DNA from 2 places in the Paenibacillus sp. FSL H7-0942 genome. Region 2 is predicted to be linked to the other one. Evidence: predicted binding sites of a transcription regulator. Region 2 holds the regulator's gene; the other holds the start of a gene.
The links. The regulator Rex, encoded in region 2, represses fermentation and respiration genes when NADH is low (regulators of the CRP and FNR family bind a similar motif). The targets are predictions, from matches to a motif close to TTGTGAAATATTTCACAA.
Positions count from the first base shown of each region.

Region 1: the regulator Rex is predicted to act here: its motif matches at 3,831-3,848, upstream of nadA (quinolinate synthase NadA).

Region 1 is NZ_CP150279.1:62,778-70,292, reverse strand. Features, by position in the region: gene MHI48_RS00325 (type III pantothenate kinase) at 1-275, opposite strand, end outside; gene nadC (carboxylating nicotinate-nucleotide diphosphorylase) at 282-1,148, opposite strand; gene nadB (L-aspartate oxidase) at 1,145-2,785, opposite strand; gene nadA (quinolinate synthase NadA) at 2,821-3,759, opposite strand; gene ftsH (ATP-dependent zinc metalloprotease FtsH) at 4,059-6,104, opposite strand; gene hpt (hypoxanthine phosphoribosyltransferase) at 6,205-6,744, opposite strand; gene tilS (tRNA lysidine(34) synthetase TilS) at 6,797-7,515, opposite strand, start outside.
Region 2 is NZ_CP150279.1:4,299,928-4,310,781, reverse strand. Features, by position in the region: gene panB (3-methyl-2-oxobutanoate hydroxymethyltransferase) at 14-892, shown strand; gene panC (pantoate--beta-alanine ligase) at 889-1,785, shown strand; gene panD (aspartate 1-decarboxylase) at 1,778-2,161, shown strand; gene MHI48_RS19055 (tetratricopeptide repeat protein) at 2,279-2,902, shown strand; gene dinG (ATP-dependent DNA helicase DinG) at 3,045-5,906, shown strand; gene MHI48_RS19045 (redox-sensing transcriptional repressor Rex) at 6,129-6,782, shown strand; gene MHI48_RS19040 (amidohydrolase) at 6,769-8,076, shown strand; gene MHI48_RS19035 (hypothetical protein) at 8,114-8,644, shown strand; gene MHI48_RS19030 (hypothetical protein) at 8,947-9,474, shown strand; gene MHI48_RS19025 (AAA family ATPase) at 9,467-10,854, shown strand, end outside.

The sequences.
Region 1 (7,515 bases), 2.8 Mb from region 2:
ATACCAGGCCCAACGAGCAAAGCTTTTTTGCCTACATACTTCTCACACATCGCTTCGATTACATTCACCAGTGGCGGAACCACAGATGAGATGATGACACCTTCGATGTCACTTGCCCTGATGCCGGACATATGAAATAAATTATAAATCAATACGCCGTATTCATCCACTGTTGACTGACGTGATGTACTCAGACGAAAGTGGTGCAGCAATTCCCGGCCTTGATATACGCCGAGCACCATATTGCTGTTCCCCACGTCTACAACTAGAATCAAAGAGGTTCACCCCTCTTTCTTTTCATTTAAATCCAGACTAATATCCAGGCTCTCAAAGGAATAGGTTAACCTGCCAACCGAAATTACATCCACACCACTCTCTGCAATGCCACGAATGGTCTGAAGAGACACGTTACCGGATGCTTCAACCTTCACATGAGGAGCCTGTTCACGAATAAGTTCAACCGCTTCACGCATCCGCTCTGGATGCATGTTATCCAGCATAATGATATCTGCCCCGGCTTGCAAGGCTTCTCTCACCTGCTCCAGATTTTCAGTCTCCACTTCAATCGTCATCGTATGTGGGATAACGGTTCGCGCACGCTGTACCGCCTCGGTGATTCCGCCTGCACCCTTGATGTGGTTATCCTTAATCATAACGGCATCGTACAGTCCAAATCGATGATTCGCTCCGCCACCCACGCGCACCGCATATTTCTCAAGTAATCGGTGGCCCGGCGTTGTCTTACGTGTATCCACGAGCCTGGTCTCAAGACCATCCAACACATCCACGTAGGCACGCGTACGCGTAGCTATTCCGGACATACGTTGCAGCAAGTTAAGTGCCAGTCGTTCCCCCGTAAGCAGTGAATGTGTACTTCCCTCTACCTCGGCCAAAATCGTGCCATGGGTGACCTGGTCTCCGTCTGTTACCTTCGGTGTAAATACAAGATCAGGATCAACGACTTGAAATACAAGTTTAGCTACGGTCATGCCTGCAATAACACCATTGTCTTTGGCGTGTATAATGGCCTTGGATTGGTTGCCTGCTGGAATCGTCACACTTGTTGTAACGTCACCTGCACCAACATCTTCACGAAGCCAGTTTTTGATTGATTCGATAAGCCCTTCATTATATCCATTCAGTATCATGACATCAATTCCTCCACAATCGCTTGTTCTCGCTGCTGCAGACTATGCTTCTGCCACACGATATCATCACGTGCCGGGAAATCCTCACGATAGTGAGCCCCCCGACTCTCCTCGCGATGTAATGCACCGCTAGTAACTAACCAGGCACAGGTCAGAAGGTTGGCATACTCCAGCTCTTCCTTATGCGTGAGTGTCTGATCAAAAAATTGCAATTCCTGTTGCAGCTTGTCCATGGCCTTCTGCAGGTCCTCACCATTCCGGCGCAAACCTACCTGACGAACCATCATTTTCTGTAGTCGTAAACGTCTTTCAGATATAGGTTTTTGCTCTTTCATGATCTTGCTATTCATGTTATTCATGTCCACAGATGAAGGCGTAGCCCCTCTTGCTTGTAATAAACCAAGCGGAGGGAGAGATTGAATACGATCAACAATTCTCCGCCCAAATACAATCGCTTCTGATAAAGAATTGCTTGCCAGGCGGTTGGCTCCATGCACTCCTGTAGAAGACACCTCGCCACAAGCAAATAATCGGGAGATGTTGCTCTCTCCACTTAAATCCGTTTTCACTCCACCCATCATGTAATGGGCAGCAGGTGCAACGGGAATCCAGTCCGTTGTCATGTCTAATCCATAACGCATACAAGTCTCATATATGGTAGGGAACCGATGCTTGATCATCTCTGGCTGTTCATGTGTAATGTCCAAGTACACAAAGGTACTGTTGGTGGACTCCATCTCACTAACAATCGCTCGTGCCACGATATCGCGTGGGGCAAGTTCAAGCTGGGCATGATAACGATCCATGAAGCGCTCACCCTTCACATTGCGCAAATATGCTCCTTCGCCGCGTACGGCTTCTGACACAAGGAAACGCGGGGCCCCAGGGTAACATAGAGAGGTGGGGTGGAATTGGATAAATTCCATGTCACGAACAATAGCCCCAGCCCGATAAGCCATGGCTACACCATCGGCAGTAGCTACATCCGGATTCGTCGTGTATCGGTACAGTTGTCCTGCCCCACCAGAACAAAGAACGGTTGCCTGTGCCTTCACGAACACTTGCGATCCGTCATCCTTCTGAACCAGAGCGCCAATGCATTCCCCTCGATCTCGATCCGTAATCAGGTCAACAACAAAATGCTCATCCCATACTTCAATCCCAGGATGTTCATTCACTTCAACAGCAAGCGCACGTACAATCTCATATCCCGTTGCATCTCCGTTGGCATGCAAAATACGGCGGTGGCTATGCGCACCTTCCTGCGTCAACGCCAACTCGCCGTTCTCCAGATCAAATAAAGTACCCAAACGAATCAGTTCCTTCACTCCGTCGGGACCCTCATTCACCAATACCTCTACCGCTTCGGAGCGGCATAAGCCCGCTCCTGCTACAAGTGTGTCCTGCAAGTGGTAAGCAGGCGAATCATCCTCAGCAATAACCGCAGCGATGCCTCCCTGCGCATATCTGGTGTTACTTTCAAGTAATGACTTCTTTGTGATCATTAATACACGTTGTTGTTCGCTTGCCTTAATGGCAGTAAACAAACCAGCAATCCCTGAGCCTATAACCAGTACATCCGTCTCTACCATGGGTAGCGCAGACAGATCGAAATCAACTAAATATTGCGGTATCATGTTATTCACCTGTCTTGGAGCAAGAGTAGCGCATCCTACTTTACCAACAACATGCGCTCTAGCGATTCTCTGGCTTTGTCGGCAACGGCCGGTGGCACGTAGATTTGCGGCTTCATCGTTTCCAGGCATTTCACCAGTTTCTTCAAGTTGTTCACCTTCATGTTGGGACATACGAGGAACTTGGTAGCAAAGTGGAACTGTTTATCCGGACTATCCAGACGAAGCTGATATCCTGTACCATCTTCGGTACCTACGATAAATTCCTTCGCTGATGAATTTTTGCAATACTCCAGAATAGCTGTTGTGCTGCCTACAAAATCACCCATTTCTACAACCTCAGGGCGACACTCTGGATGGACAACAAACTCCGCATTGGGATGCTTGGCTCTCATCTCCACCACATCTTTGACTGTAAGCATATCGTGAGTGTTGCAGTAGCCTTCCCAGATAATCATTTTCTTGTCTGTATGCTGCTGCACATAATGTCCCAGGTTTTTATCCGGTACCCAGATAATTTCGTCGGAATCCACCGATTGAATAACCCGGACTGCGTTCGCTGATGTACAACAGATGTCAGTCTCTGCTTTGATCTCAGCCGAGGAATTGATATACGTAACCACCTTGGCATTAGGATGTTGTGCTTTCAATTTGCGTAGTCCATCCACATTCACCATATCTGCCATTGGGCAGCCCGCACGTTCGTCCGGGATAATAACTGTTTTATTTGGCGCAAGAATTTTAGCGCTTTCACCCATAAAATGAACACCACAGAAAACGATCACATCCGCATCTGTCTGTGCTGCCTTCTGGGCTAACAGAAACGAATCTCCACGGAAGTCGGCAACCTCCTGTACTTCGTCACGTTGATAATAATGGGCAAGAATAATGGCATTACGTTCCTTCTTCAACACCATAAGCCGCTCACGCAGCTCGCGGTTCATCTCAGCCTTGCGCTCTAAAGCCAGAGCTTCCACCTGTGATCCTCTCCTTTATCGGGACAGCGTCATGCGCTGTTTCGTGGGCTAACCTAAGTCGTTATCTTCGCTTGAGAAACGAATCACAAGCGGTTTAACAACTAATTTACACAACGTTCACGACTCTGTCAATAAATGAAAAAGGCCCGGGACAGCGCTGTAACCACCTGTTTGCTAACTGGTTCGCCATCTAACTCCCGTTTATCTTTATCTATCCTCTTTTAAAATAATGGATAAAAAAAGAGAGCCCCGAGGGCTCTCTTGATTTCACCTGCTATCATAGCCAGATGTATTGTGCATTAAGACGTTGGCTTAGTTCCGCCATCATCCGGGTTATTGTTATTACCCTTTTCCAGATTAGGAGCTTCGTTTGGAATATCTCCGGCTGGTGGCTCAGGCGTTTCATCTTTACCTTGAATACGAACACGCACATCACCGATGGTGTCGATGATTGGCTCTCCGCCTTCAGATGGTGTGCCTTCACCATCATTGTCATTCTCTGCTTTTGGAGTCAAAGAACCTGTTTCGATCAATTGCTTGATCTGATCCATTTCCAAAGTCTCAACCTCAAGCAAAGTTTGAGCGATCAGGTGCATCTCTTTTGAATGTTTAACAAGCAAGTCCTTACACTTCTCATAACAGTCATTGATAAAGCGTTGCATTTCCTGATCAATCTCGTAAGCAATGGAATCTGAGTAATTCTGTTCATGACCGATATCCCGACCAAGGAATACCTGTCCTTGTGAACTTCCGAATTGCATAGGTCCCAATTTCTCACTCATACCGTATTCCATAACCATGCTGCGAACAATACCTGTCGCTTGCTGGAAGTCACTGTATGCACCAGTACCAATTTCTCCGATGAACAATTCTTCAGCTACACGACCCCCGAGAAGTCCGGTTACTTTATCCAGCAATTCCTGCTTGGTAACCAGCATACGGTCTTCTTTTGGCAACATGATTACATATCCACCCGCACGTCCGCGCGGAATAATGGTCACTTTATGTACCATATCAGCATGTTCGAGGAAGTATCCAACAATGGTATGACCTGCTTCGTGATAAGCAACGATTCGTTTCTCGCGATCACTGATGACACGGCTTTTCTTCTCCGTACCAACGATGACACGGTCAATCGCTTCGTCAACTTCCTTCATGGAAATATCTTTACGGTTACGACGCGCTGCAAGCAATGCCGCTTCGTTCAAGAGATTTTCCAAATCCGCACCAGAGAAACCTGTTGTACGCTTCGCGATAATATCCATCTTCACATCTTTGGTCAGTGGTTTATTACGGGAATGTACTTTCAGGACAGCTTCACGACCTCTTACATCAGGGCGGTCAACCGTAATTTGACGGTCAAAACGTCCAGGACGCAGCAAGGCAGGGTCCAAAATATCTGCACGGTTCGTTGCGGCTATGATGATAATACCTTCATTAACTCCGAATCCGTCCATCTCAACGAGCAACTGGTTGAGTGTCTGTTCACGTTCATCGTGACCACCACCGAGACCAGCACCACGCTGACGTCCTACAGCATCAATCTCATCGATAAAGATGATACATGGGGCATTTTTCTTCGCATTTTCAAACAAATCACGTACACGTGATGCACCGACACCGACAAACATTTCCACGAAGTCGGAACCTGAAATAGTGAAGAATGGTACACCCGCTTCACCGGCTACGGCACGAGCGAGCAATGTTTTACCGGTACCTGGAGGCCCTACGAGCAATACGCCCTTAGGAATCCGCGCACCTACTGCTGCGAATTTACGAGGGTCCTTGAGGAAGTCTACAACCTCAACAAGTTCCTGTTTCTCTTCGTCAGCACCCGCAACATCTTCAAATGTAACCCGCTTCTTCTCTTCGTTGTAGAGACGAGCACGGCTTTTACCAAAGTTCATTACTTTACCGCCGCCGCCTTGAGCCTGATTAAACAGGAAGAAGAACAGCAGGAACATAATGATCAAAGGAATAAAGGAAGTCAGCAACGTCAACCAGATGCTGTCACCTTTCATTGGCTCCTGATGATATTGGAAATTGTTAGTTTCACTTGCAGCTACAAGCTCACTAATTGCCTCATCCGTAGGAGGAATATACGTTGAGAAATTTTCTGATTTGGCGCCATCAGGTGCCTTCTTGTATTGACCGGTCACGAGATACGTTTGACCGTTGAATTGAACCGTCAATTCAGAGACATTGTTGGCTTTGATCGCTGCACGCAACTGATCATATCTAGGATTATCGGTGGCTTCGCCGCCATTGCTGACGAACTGGACTATCCCCACCACAACTAAAAAAAGAATCAAATAAAAACCAGAATTCCGGATGAACCGATTCATCCCCTACCTCCTCTCGAGACACTTTAATTATTTTAACATAGCCCGACATGGCTTCTCAACAGAAGCCAAGAACAGCTCAAGGCTTGGGTCGGGCAGGATATTAGCTACTATAGACTTCCGGCTTCAAAATCCCGATATAGGGCAGGTTCCGGTACTTCTCCGCAAAATCCAAACCGTAACCAACGATGAACGCGTCAGGAATGTCAAAGCCTGTGTAATGAGCTTCCAACTCAACTTTACGGCCTGAAGGCTTGTCGAACAGCGTAACCACTCGCACCGACTCGGCACCGCGGTTTTCTAGCAGTTCAATCAGATAGCTGAGTGTAAGTCCGCTGTCGATAATATCTTCGACAATCAGAACTTCCCGTCCTTCTACGGATACATCCAGATCCTTAATGATTTTGACAACACCTGATGACTTGGTGGAAGCGCCGTAACTGGATACCGCCATAAAATCCATTTCAACAGGTACCGTTATGTTTTTAACCAAATCAGCCATAAATATAAACGCACCCTTGAGCACACAAATGACCAAAGGATTGCGATTTGCATATTCGGCACTTAGTGTTGCGCCTAATTCCTTGACTTTACTCTGAATTTCTTCTTCACTGATCAATACTTCCTGAATGTCGTTCTGCAACTGTGCGAACCTCCTAAGTTATACTATGAAAGCCTTACCTGAACCATAACCACTACCCCTGAATCGCTGAATCGCCTACAGTCATGTACAGGATTGCGGAAGTGCCCTCCCTGACAGGAGCCACACTGGACCGTCGAACACCCGGTAACCAGATGATATGACCTGCTCCATCACATACCACAGGAATACGTGGACGGACAGATGGGGGGATTTTCTCATCGATGAAAATATTTTTCACCTTTTTGCTTCCGTTTAATCCCATCACTTTCATGGTATCTCCAGGTAACCGTGAACGCACAACCAGCGGCATAAGCAGTTGATCCGCATCAAACGCGGCTTGATCCGCCGATTCCGGTACATGATAGTCCTCGGGACTCACCGTCATCAACCGAATATACCGGTTAATTGGGGTGAGTGAAAGCTCATAAGTTCCACTCCATTGCGCAAGACGATACTCGTAAGATTGATCCTGTACGTCCGTCCGTATGCCAAAAGAAATCAGATTATACTCCCGAGTGCAGGCGAGTGTCTGTCCTATATCCAGGCTCCAGGTCGTCACATGGGTCTCCATGACCTTGCGCCGAATGGTTTCTATACGGGTAAAGTCGACAAAATCACTGTCCAAAGGCAGATAATTCAATATTAGTTTAATCAACCTTCGTTGTAAAGCGACATGTAACTTCAAGAAGGAAGGCACCTCAAAGGTTTGCCTTCCGCCGTTCACCTGCACTAGACACCTGTATGTGTCATATGCACTCTGCTCCATGAAAT
Region 2 (10,854 bases):
GCCATGAAAAAAAATGGCGAACAAACAAGCGTTGAATATTGTGAAAATGAAAAAATATAAGCAGGATGGCGTGCCGCTTACCATGATCACGGCTTACGATTATCCAACAGCGCTCCTAGCAGAGGAAGCAGGTATTGATCTGATCCTGGTTGGTGATTCACTCGGCAATGTAGTACTGGGTTATAATTCGACGCTTCCGGTGACCATCGACGACATGGTATACCACACACGTTCCGTAGTGCGCGGTGCTGAGAAGACATTTATTGTGGCTGATATGCCTTTTATGACCTATCATGGCAGCGTGGATGAGACGCTTAAGGGTGTCCGTCGACTGATGCAAGAGGGGCATGCCCATGCGGTTAAAATGGAAGGCGGAGTCGAGATAGCGGACACCGTCAGAGCAGTCGTGCAAGCAGGCGTGCCTGTTCTTGGACATATCGGACTGACACCTCAATCGGTTAATCAGATTGGTGGTTACCGCATTCAGGGCAAGGATGCAGCGGATGCGAAACGTCTGATGGACGAAGCCAAAGCCTTGGAAGCTGCAGGTGCGTTTGGCATTGTGCTTGAACTGGTTACGGAAGAAGTTGCACGGGCGATCTCGGAGGAACTGTCCATCCCTACCATCGGAATTGGAGCAGGACGAGGCTGTGATGGTCAGGTACTGGTATTCCACGATGTGGTTCAATATGCCTCTCCGTATACGCCCAAACGATTTGTCAAAACCTATGGAGATGTGGGTACATTAATCAGAACCAGCATCGAAGCTTACGTGAAAGAAGTGAAAGATCGTTCGTTCCCGGCCGAAGAGCATGTATTCAATGCGGCGGATGGTGTTCTGGATCAACTGTACGGCGGACAACGCAAGGAAAAGGTGGGGAGTAACTCATGAAAGTATTACGGACAATCGCAGAGTTAAGACAGGAACTAAGCTTGAAACGTCAAGCGATTCGGTCCAGTGCGTCTGTTGTAGGTCTTGTACCAACAATGGGTTATCTTCATCAAGGTCATGCAAGCTTGATGAAGATAGCCAGACAACAGAGCGATATCGTGGTATTAAGCATATTTGTTAATCCAATTCAATTTGGCCCTAATGAAGATTTTGACAGCTATCCGCGGGATGAAGCCAGAGATGTGGAAACAGCAGGCTCACAAGGAGTGGATATCGTATTTATTCCCTCTGTTGAAGAGATGTATCCACAGGCAACGCAAACGACCGTATCTGTCTCAAAACTGACGGAGCGCTTATGTGGCGCTTCACGTCCAGGACATTTTGACGGAGTAACAACTGTAGTCTCCAAGCTCTTCAACATCGTACAGCCACAGCGTGCATTTTTTGGAATGAAAGACGCTCAGCAGGTTGCGGTCATTCAACAGATGGTGAATGATTTGAATATGCCTGTAGAAATTGTACCCTGTCCGATTGTTCGCGAAGAGGATGGTCTTGCTCTCAGTTCACGTAATGTCTATCTTAGCGCAGAACAGCGTACACAGGCCTTGGTTCTGTCGAAGGCACTGCGTGCAGCTCAGGAAGCCGCAGATACAGGTGTAGCTACTACAGCCGCAGATATCCGTCATATTCTGCGCGAGCACATTGCAACCTCACCGCTTGCCGTTATCGACTACGCCGAGATTCAGGCTTTTCCAAGTCTGGAGCCGCTCACAGATCAGGAAGAAGTTCAAGGCCGTGACGATCTGCTCATTGCACTTGCGGTGAAATTCGGAAAAACAAGATTGATTGACAATATAAGGTTGCAAAAATCGGAGGTACTGTCCCATGTTTAGAACACTGATGAAATCCAAAATTCACCGGGCTACGGTAACGGAAGCCAACTTGAACTATGTGGGTAGCATTACCATAGATGAAGACTTGATGGAAACATCCGACTTGATGGAAAACGAGAAAGTGCAAATTGTGAACAACAACAATGGTGCACGTCTGGAAACATATGTGATTCCAGGACCACGCGGAAGCGGGGTCATATGTCTTAACGGCGCAGCTGCACGTCTGGTACAGCCTGGAGATAACGTCATTATCATTTCTTACGCCATGATGTCGCAAGAAGAGGCAAATACTCACAAACCAACCGTTGTATTTGTAGATGGGCAGAATAAACCTGTACAAACGATGAAACAGGAAGTCCACGCAACAATTATGTAATCGACTGGTAAGGAGAATGAAATCGGCCCTTGAAGCAAAAAATGAGTACAGGTCACTGCACTAATCCATTTTTTCAAGGGTGGGGATGCATCGATGTTCCAGCATGTTTTCGCAGAAATGAACGACATGTTAGATGAAATTATCAAGAGCTATCCTTCCGCTGAAGGCCTGAACAAACAAGAATTGCTGCAAAAGTGGAACTTGCTTAAGCGGATGAGTGACGGAATGCTGGATGAATGGCTGATGTTTGAAGAAAAGATGAGCCAGGTGAGGGAGCGGGAGATGGATAAGCCTGCTTCCCTTGAACCGGAACAGGAAGCTGTTACCGCTTTGCCTGAACTCCATCTGGAATGTTTCAGTCGAGGTCAGGGTTATTTCAAATTACAGATGTATCCGCAGGCGATCATGCAATTCTCCCGGGTTGTGACCGACCATCCGGAGAGTGCATTAACTCGTTTTTACCTGGCGCTGGCGTATCTGAATCTGGAACAAATGGCGGAAGCCGGAACACATTTACAGCAGATCATGTACCTTAAAGGTTCACCTCGCTTGAAAGGGCTTGTGTGTAACGCCCTAGGCTGTATTCAAGTCAAGCTTGCGAATCCCGAAGCTGCATGTTCACTCTTTGCACAGGCCCTTCAGTATGACCCGACATTGACCGAACCACTGTACAACATGGAAGCATGCAGGTTGAACAGGGGAAAATTGCAATATGCTAATCAGCTGACGACCCTTCATTAAGCGGGAATTCGGCGACAAAAAAACGGTGTTCCCTCCTTTGGCATAGCGGCGGGGACACCGCTTTTTTGTCAGTTAATTTTCAAATCCCCTTTTTTTTGCTATGCTGTAACATAGACTGGAATGGAAGGGACCGTACATTGCAATGAAATTTGCCGTATTGGATTTCGAAACAACCGGCACGCAGTCCGACGGTGAGATTATACAGGCCGGACTTGCCATCATAGACCATGACTACAGCATAACTCAAATATATAGTTCTTATGTGAACCCTGGTGTACCGATTCCCCCGTTTATTTCGGGGTTGACGGGTATTACCGATGCAGATGTGGCGGACGCTCCTTCACTCGAAGAGATGATGATGGAGATGGTTCCGCTGCTTAATGATGTGGTGCTTGTTGGACACAACGTCGCTTTTGATTTTCACTTTTTGCAGAATGCTCTTGACCGTTGCGGTTATTTGCCGTTCACTGGCCGCATTCTGGACACGATTGATTTTCTGAAGATCACATTCCCATCACTGGGTTCTTATCAACTCGGTTATGTGTCTTCCGAATTTGGATTTCAACATGATCGCCCTCACCAGGCAGACAGTGATGCACTGGCGACAGCCTATGTGCTACTCAAGTGTCTGGATGAGTTAAAGGAATTACCGCTCATAACGATTCAGCGCCTCAGTGACCTGTTTGCACCAGAAGACAGTGACTTGGGTTGGTTTTTGGACGGAATGCGCAGTGAGAAGGAAGCAGAGCCGATTCAGGACCTGGACGGACATACCTATTATCGTCAGCTTGCTCTTAATGTAAGTGATTGGACCGATATTGGTGCACCACGCGATGAGCGGGAGGCTAACCCCCTCGATGGTGTAAGCTTCGAACAGTTTATGGACCAGGTTCGGGAGAATCTGAAGGATACACTGGATCATTACGAAGAGCGTGAAGCGCAGACTCAGATGTTCAGCAGTGTAAGGCAAGCCTTGGATGAAGAGAAACATCTCTTGATCGAAGCTGGAACGGGTACCGGTAAATCTCTAGGGTATCTGTTGCCTGCTATTTATGAAAGTGTGAAGCAAGAACAGAAAGTTATGGTTAGCACGCATACGATCAATCTGCAGGAGCAATTGAGAGAGCGGGACATTCCGATGCTGACTCAAGTGGTTCCGTTCCCGTTTAAGGCTGCTGTATTCAAAGGACGTGGACATTACCTGTGCCTGCGCAAATTTGAACACAAAATCAATAAACGTGAATTCGCCACACCGAAAGAGGATTATTTCACAGCTGCTCAGATGATCGTCTGGCTTACGCAGACCGAAACCGGAGATGATGAGGAACTTAACCTTAGCGGACGCGGAGGGGACTTCTGGGAGACCGTACAGAGTGAATCCGAATCATGTCTGGGAAGATCCTGTCCATGGTTCCGTAAATGCTTCTACCATCGTGCCAAACATGAAGCAGGGTTGTCTGATATCGTAATCACCAATCACTCCAAATTATTTACGGATGTGAAAGCCGCGCATCAGCTGCTGCCAGCCTATGAGAGTCTTGTGATCGATGAGGCACATCATCTGGAGGATGTCGCTGGTAAACATCTTGGAATGCATATGAAATATTTCACCTTGGTTCATACACTGACCCGCCTATTTAAAGACAGTCGTAATGGTCAGCTACCTATGCTTCGTTCGCAGTTTTCCGGGCATGAAAATTCGGTGCAATGGGGCTCCATGGTGGATCAGATGTTCCCGCTCGCTCTTGAAGTTAAGGAGCTGTGGGATCGTATGAGCGATGCCTTGTTTGGTCTCTTGCCTGAACGAAGTGATGCTTCACCGGGAGAGACGGGGCAATTTTCACTGCGTCTGAAAGCATCTCAGAAACCTGCAAAATGGCAGGAGTTGCAGGATCTGGAGAACCAGATCTATGTGACTCTGGGCGATTTGGTTCGCAAAGGGGACAAATTGCTGCTTGAAGTGAAAGAGGATCAGGATGATTATCAATCGGATAGTCTGATCACGGACATTACAGGATTGCTGAAAGATCTGACCACATTGAAGGAGAATCTACGTTTCTTCATGCGTATGGATGACGCCAAAACGGTGTACTGGATGGAAGCCAGCGGTCAGTTCCGCAGTAAATCTCTTCAGCTGTATGCCGTACCTGTAGATGTCAGTGCCCAACTTAAGGATTTATTTTTTGACAAAAAGAAAAGTGTTGTTCTTACATCGGCAACGCTCTCGGTAGATAAGTCATTCCAGTTCATGATTGAGCAGCTTGGCTTACAAGAAGCCTCTGAGAATAATCGGCTGTTAACGTCGATGCTGCCATCACCTTTCAACTATCGCGATCAGGCACTTCTGGTGATTCCGCGTGATTTCCCGAGTGTGAAGGGAAGTGTGGGTGATGCGCACTTTGTTAATATGCTGGTGCAATCACTTGCAGAGACGGCAATTGCTACGCGTGGACGCATGATGGTTCTGTTTACTTCATACAAGATGTTGCGACAGGTCTATGATCCGCTGAAGGAGGCACTGTCTGGCAACGACATCTCGTTGCTTGGGCAAGGCGTTGACAGTGGAAGTCGTTCCAAATTGACTCGCAGGTTTCAAGATGCCAAAGCAACGGTACTTCTGGGCACAAGTAGCTTCTGGGAGGGTGTAGATATCCCGGGAGAGGCGCTAACCTGTCTCGCTATTGTGCGACTGCCGTTCCAGCCACCGAATCATCCGTTGGTGGAAGCCAAGAGTGAGTTGCTTCAGGAACAGAAGAAAAATCCGTTCATGAAACTGTCCGTGCCACAAGCGGTCATTCGTTTCAAGCAGGGATTTGGCCGATTGGTGCGTACAGCAAAGGACAGAGGAATTGTCATTGTTTATGATACACGGGTAATTGAAGCGTATTATGGTAAATTCTTTTTGTATTCATTACCTGGTCCCAAAATGGAGCATATGCTCACGGAGCAGATGGTTCCACGAATTACCGAGTGGTTGGAAAAACCTGCTAATGAACAAAAATAATGGTTGTTTTGTTCGTTATATCATTGCATGACACTATCGTTTGGCGTTAAACTTTATTAGATATTTCCGTATCCAATTAAAGCAGTTGCACGTAAGAACTTATAACCTAAATTACAAGGAGCATTCTGTATAAAATGTCACGTTTATCTTTGAGTTTTATACAGAATGCTCATCTTTTCATCTATTATTTTTTTATCGTGGCCTTGGTAAGGGGGAGCAAGAATGAAATCGGATAAAATTTCGGAAGCAGTGGTAAGACGTCTGCCTGTTTACTTGCGTTATTTGAACGAGTTGCATCAGCGTGAGGTGGCTACTGTTTCTTCTCAAGAGCTTGGACAGAGGCTGGATCTGAATCCGGCACAAATTCGTAAAGACCTGGCTTACTTCGGTGATTTTGGTCGTAAAGGGATCGGGTATGATGTATCCTATTTGATCGAGAAAATTCGTCACATTCTCAAAATTGATCAGCAAATTAATGTAGCTCTGGTAGGCGCGGGTAACCTCGGACAGGCCTTGTCCAACTACAACGCATATCTGAAAGACAACATGAAGATTGTTGCTGTATTTGATGCATATGGACCGAAGATTGGTAGTCAAATCAACAGTTTGACGGTAAAACCAATGGATGAATTGACGGAAGCGGTTAAAACGGAAAATATCCGCATCGGCATTATCACGGTTCCGGATACGGAAGCCCAAAATGTAGCCGATCAGCTTATTGAATCAGGAATTGAAGCGATCCTTAATTTTGCACCAACCATTCTAAAAACACCGCCGCATATCCGGATTCACCATGCTGACTTTACAACGGATCTGCTTAGTTTGGCCTATTACTTGGAGACTGGAAAGGACGACGAGGAAGATGACAACAAATAGATGGGTAATTCACAACGGCAAATTTGCCGTTAATGAAGGCGGCACAACATGGAACGTGGTCCACGGATACATGGTTGTTGAGGATGACAAGATTGTGCATATTGGTGAGACATTGCCGGATGGAGACAAAAATAGTACCAAAGTGGATGGAAAAGGACTGTTCTTCCTGCCGGGTCTGATCAATACGCATGGTCATGCAGCGATGTCGTTGCTCAGAGGGCACGGAGACGATCTTGCGTTGCAAGTATGGTTGCAGGAAAAAATGTGGCCGATGGAAGCGAAAATGACTTCAGAAGATGTATATTGGGGAACTTCGCTATCGGTGCTTGAAATGTTAAAAGGAGGAACTACAGCTTTCTTGGACATGTACGATCACATGGATCAAGTTGCCAAAGTTGTGGAGCAATCCGGCGTTAGAGCAGCACTGGCACGTGGTGTAATCGGGCTGTGCTCGGAAGAAGAACAATTGCGGAAGCTGGAGGAGTCGGCTGCGTTTGCACGTGAGTGGAATGGACAGGCAGATGGTCGCATTACAACCGTAATCTCGCCACATGCACCATATACATGCCCTCCTGACTACATAGAGAAGCTTGTGCAGGTCGCGAACGACCTAAACCTTCCCCTTCATACACATATGTCGGAAACGCTTCGTGAAGTCGAGCAGAACGTGGCTGATTATGGACTGCGTCCTGTGGCACATCTGGAGAAACTGGGCTTTTTCTCCCGTCCATCCCTGGTTGCACATGCGGTGCATCTGAATGACGAAGAGATTGAAATTTTGGCCCGACATGATGTGGCTGTATCCCATAACCCGGGAAGTAACCTGAAACTCGCTTCCGGTGTTGCGCGGGTACCTGCGTTGCTGAAAGCAGGAGTTACCGTGTCACTCGGAACAGACGGACCGGCAAGCAACAACAACCTGGATATGTTCGAGGAAATGAGACTGGCTGCATTGATCCACAAAGGTGTATCTGGTGACCCAACGGCAGTGCCAGCAGGCGAAGCGTTATTACTTGGAACGTCATACGGTGCCAAATCCATCTTCTTGAACAATACCGGAGCACTCCAGGTCGGCATGAAGGCTGACTTTATCGCCTTGGACATTGAACAGGCACATTTCTATCCACATACAGACCTGATCTCACATACCATCTATTCGGCTTCTGCCAAGGATGTTGAGCACGTATGGGTGGATGGGAAACAAGTGGTGAAACATGGCGAATGTCTGACGCTGGATGAAGAACGCATTTTGCGTGAGTCTCAATTGGCATTTGATGGTCTGCTTGCTCGTTAATTGCAGGACAGCATCATAGGGAAAGGAAGTTCGGCTTTTGAAGAAAAAAAAGAAGTGGATATGGATTTCGCTGCTTGCACTGGTTCTGATTCTGTTTGGACTTCAACGTTATTACGTCCATGTCACGCAGGACCAACGCAAGGAAGAAGCGCTCGCCATACAAGCAGCACAGGAGCAACTGGGCATTACATCCTATGATGAATTGCGCAAGTACATCTGGGGAGACAAAGAAGGCTCTGACAACATCTACTGGACCCTGATCGGCAAAATCAAGGATAACCAGGATGTTATGGTCTGGGTTAAATTCGATGCAAACAATCAACCGGTTAAGGGTGCAAACGCTGTACACAGTGAGCTGCTGCAGAATGGCATGTCCGAAGCGCAGATACGCAATCGCTTCAGTTCTGAAGTTCCTGCCGGTGAGATTAAACGAATCATGCCCGGAGTTGTGAATGGAATATATGTGTGGCAAGTGTATTATAAAGACGGTACGCATAACCACTATCGTTTTTATCGTTTTAGCAACGGAGAACAGGTGGACCTGGTCTACACACTCCCGAACAGCTAGAACAAGATAGAGTGAGATAACTAGAGAATTAAAGAAATGAAAGAACCGGCAGACGGATATCCGACTGAACCGGTTCTTTGTGTTGTCTGTAAACATATTTGATTTAAATAGTTAAAATTAATAATTTATTCATATTTTCGCCTTCGAAATTGTATATACGATGTGATATACTCAGATATGTACTCAAAGTTACATTCAAAAACAAATAATCCTGTCGAAATTCTCGCAGGAGTCAATGTGCACATATTCGTATATACCAATAAGCCAGTAGGTTGGGCCAAATTCTGGGAGGGGTAATTCACTTGAAGCTAAAAGTATTGCCTATTGCTATAACTGCCGTCATTTCAACCGTTGTGTTGTTTGGAGGTTGGTTTGTATATCGTCAGGTGGCTGTGCAGAATCCGATTGAAAAAATGGTAACCCAGTACGATGGAGTCAATGACGTTCAATTAACTATTAACCGCAATGACGTACAATTGAAACTGGATCTGCAACCTGATGTTGATTTGGGCAGACTGGTACAATATATTCACAAAGAAGGACAGACCCTGATTGGAACACGCTCACTAAAGTTGGATGTTGTGGATCATTCCAGTGAAGCACTGGAAAGTTGGTGGGGGGATGCGATGTTCACCGTAGCTCAGGCGATGGAGAACAAGCAATACACCGAGATTACACCAACGTTGTCAAAGATGGCGACGAATGGAATTAAGGTAAATACAGCGATGGATGACAACAATGTATATGTCAGTCTCAGAGACGGAGATGCCAGCAAGTTTATTATTCTGCCGCGTGTGCCCGGTCAGATAGGAGTGTGGCCTAATGCCTAAGTGGACAAAAGAAGTTGCCATCGGATTTTTTCCCGTATTGATTATTTTCCTTGCTTTTACTGGTGTTAATATTGTTCCAATTCTGATTGCAGCGGTGCTTGTCGGAGCTTTGCTGTTCATGATGCAAATGCGTGGCGGGATTACAGTAGGCGCTGCACAGGAACGCAAACGGAAGAAAAAAGGACCTTCCAAGCTTACTTTTGAAGAAATTGGCGGACAAGACAGTGCGAAGCAGGAACTGCGTGAAGCGCTTGACTTTCTCATCAAACATGAAGAAATCCGGAAGTTCGGGATTCGCCCGTTAAAAGGGATCTTGCTGACGGGCCCTCCAGGGACAGGGAAAACGTTGATGGCCAAGGCTGCTGCCCATTACACCGATTCTATTTTTGTAGCAGCATCGGGTAGTGAGTTCGTGGAAATGTATGTTGGTGTGGGTGCCAGCAGAATTCGGGATTTGTTCAAGGACGCGAGAACCCGTGCCACCAAGGAAAATAAGGAAAACGCTATTATCTTTATCGATGAAATCGATGTCATCGGGGGGAAACGTGAGGGTGGTCAACAGCGTGAATATGATCAGACCCTGAATCAGCTCCTGACGGAAATGGATGGAATCTATTCTTCCGATACGCCAAGAATTCTGGTTATCGCTGCAACGAACCGCAAAGAGATGCTGGATAGCGCTCTGACTCGACCGGGACGTTTTGACCGCCACATTCAAGTGGACTTGCCTGACAAAAAGGGCAGAAAGCATATTCTGGAACTGCATGCGGTGAACAAACCTTTGTTGAAGGAAGTTAATCTGGGGAAAACAGCGGAAGAATCATATGGTTTCTCCGGTGCACAGCTCGAAAGTGTGATGAACGAAGCAGCAATATACGCCATGAGAGACGGGCTGTTAAACATCGAACAGCGGCATTTGTCCCTGGCTATTGATAAAGTCATGATGGGTGAGAAGACAGACCGTGAGTCGAGCGTGGAAGAGAAGAAAAGGGTCGCCATTCACGAGTTGGGACATGCCATTATGGCTGAACTCGTTCGTCCAGGCAGTGTTAGTCAGGTGGCACTTAGTCCGCGTGGTCAGGCGCTGGGATATGTACGTCATAACCCGCAACAGGAACAGTTCCTCTATACGAAGCGCTTCCTGGAAGAGCAGATTATGATTGCACTCGGAGGAGCAGCTGCGGAGGAAATGTACTACGGTGGTCGTTCCACAGGGTCACGCAATGACTTTGATCAGGCAACCAATGTTGTACAGACGATGATGGCTTCGGGGTTGACTTCACTTGGGATTGTGAACATGGATATGGTCACAACCGAGGAACTGATGCGAGAGAATAAATTGATTCTGCAAGAACTGATGGAACAGACAAAGCAGTTGCT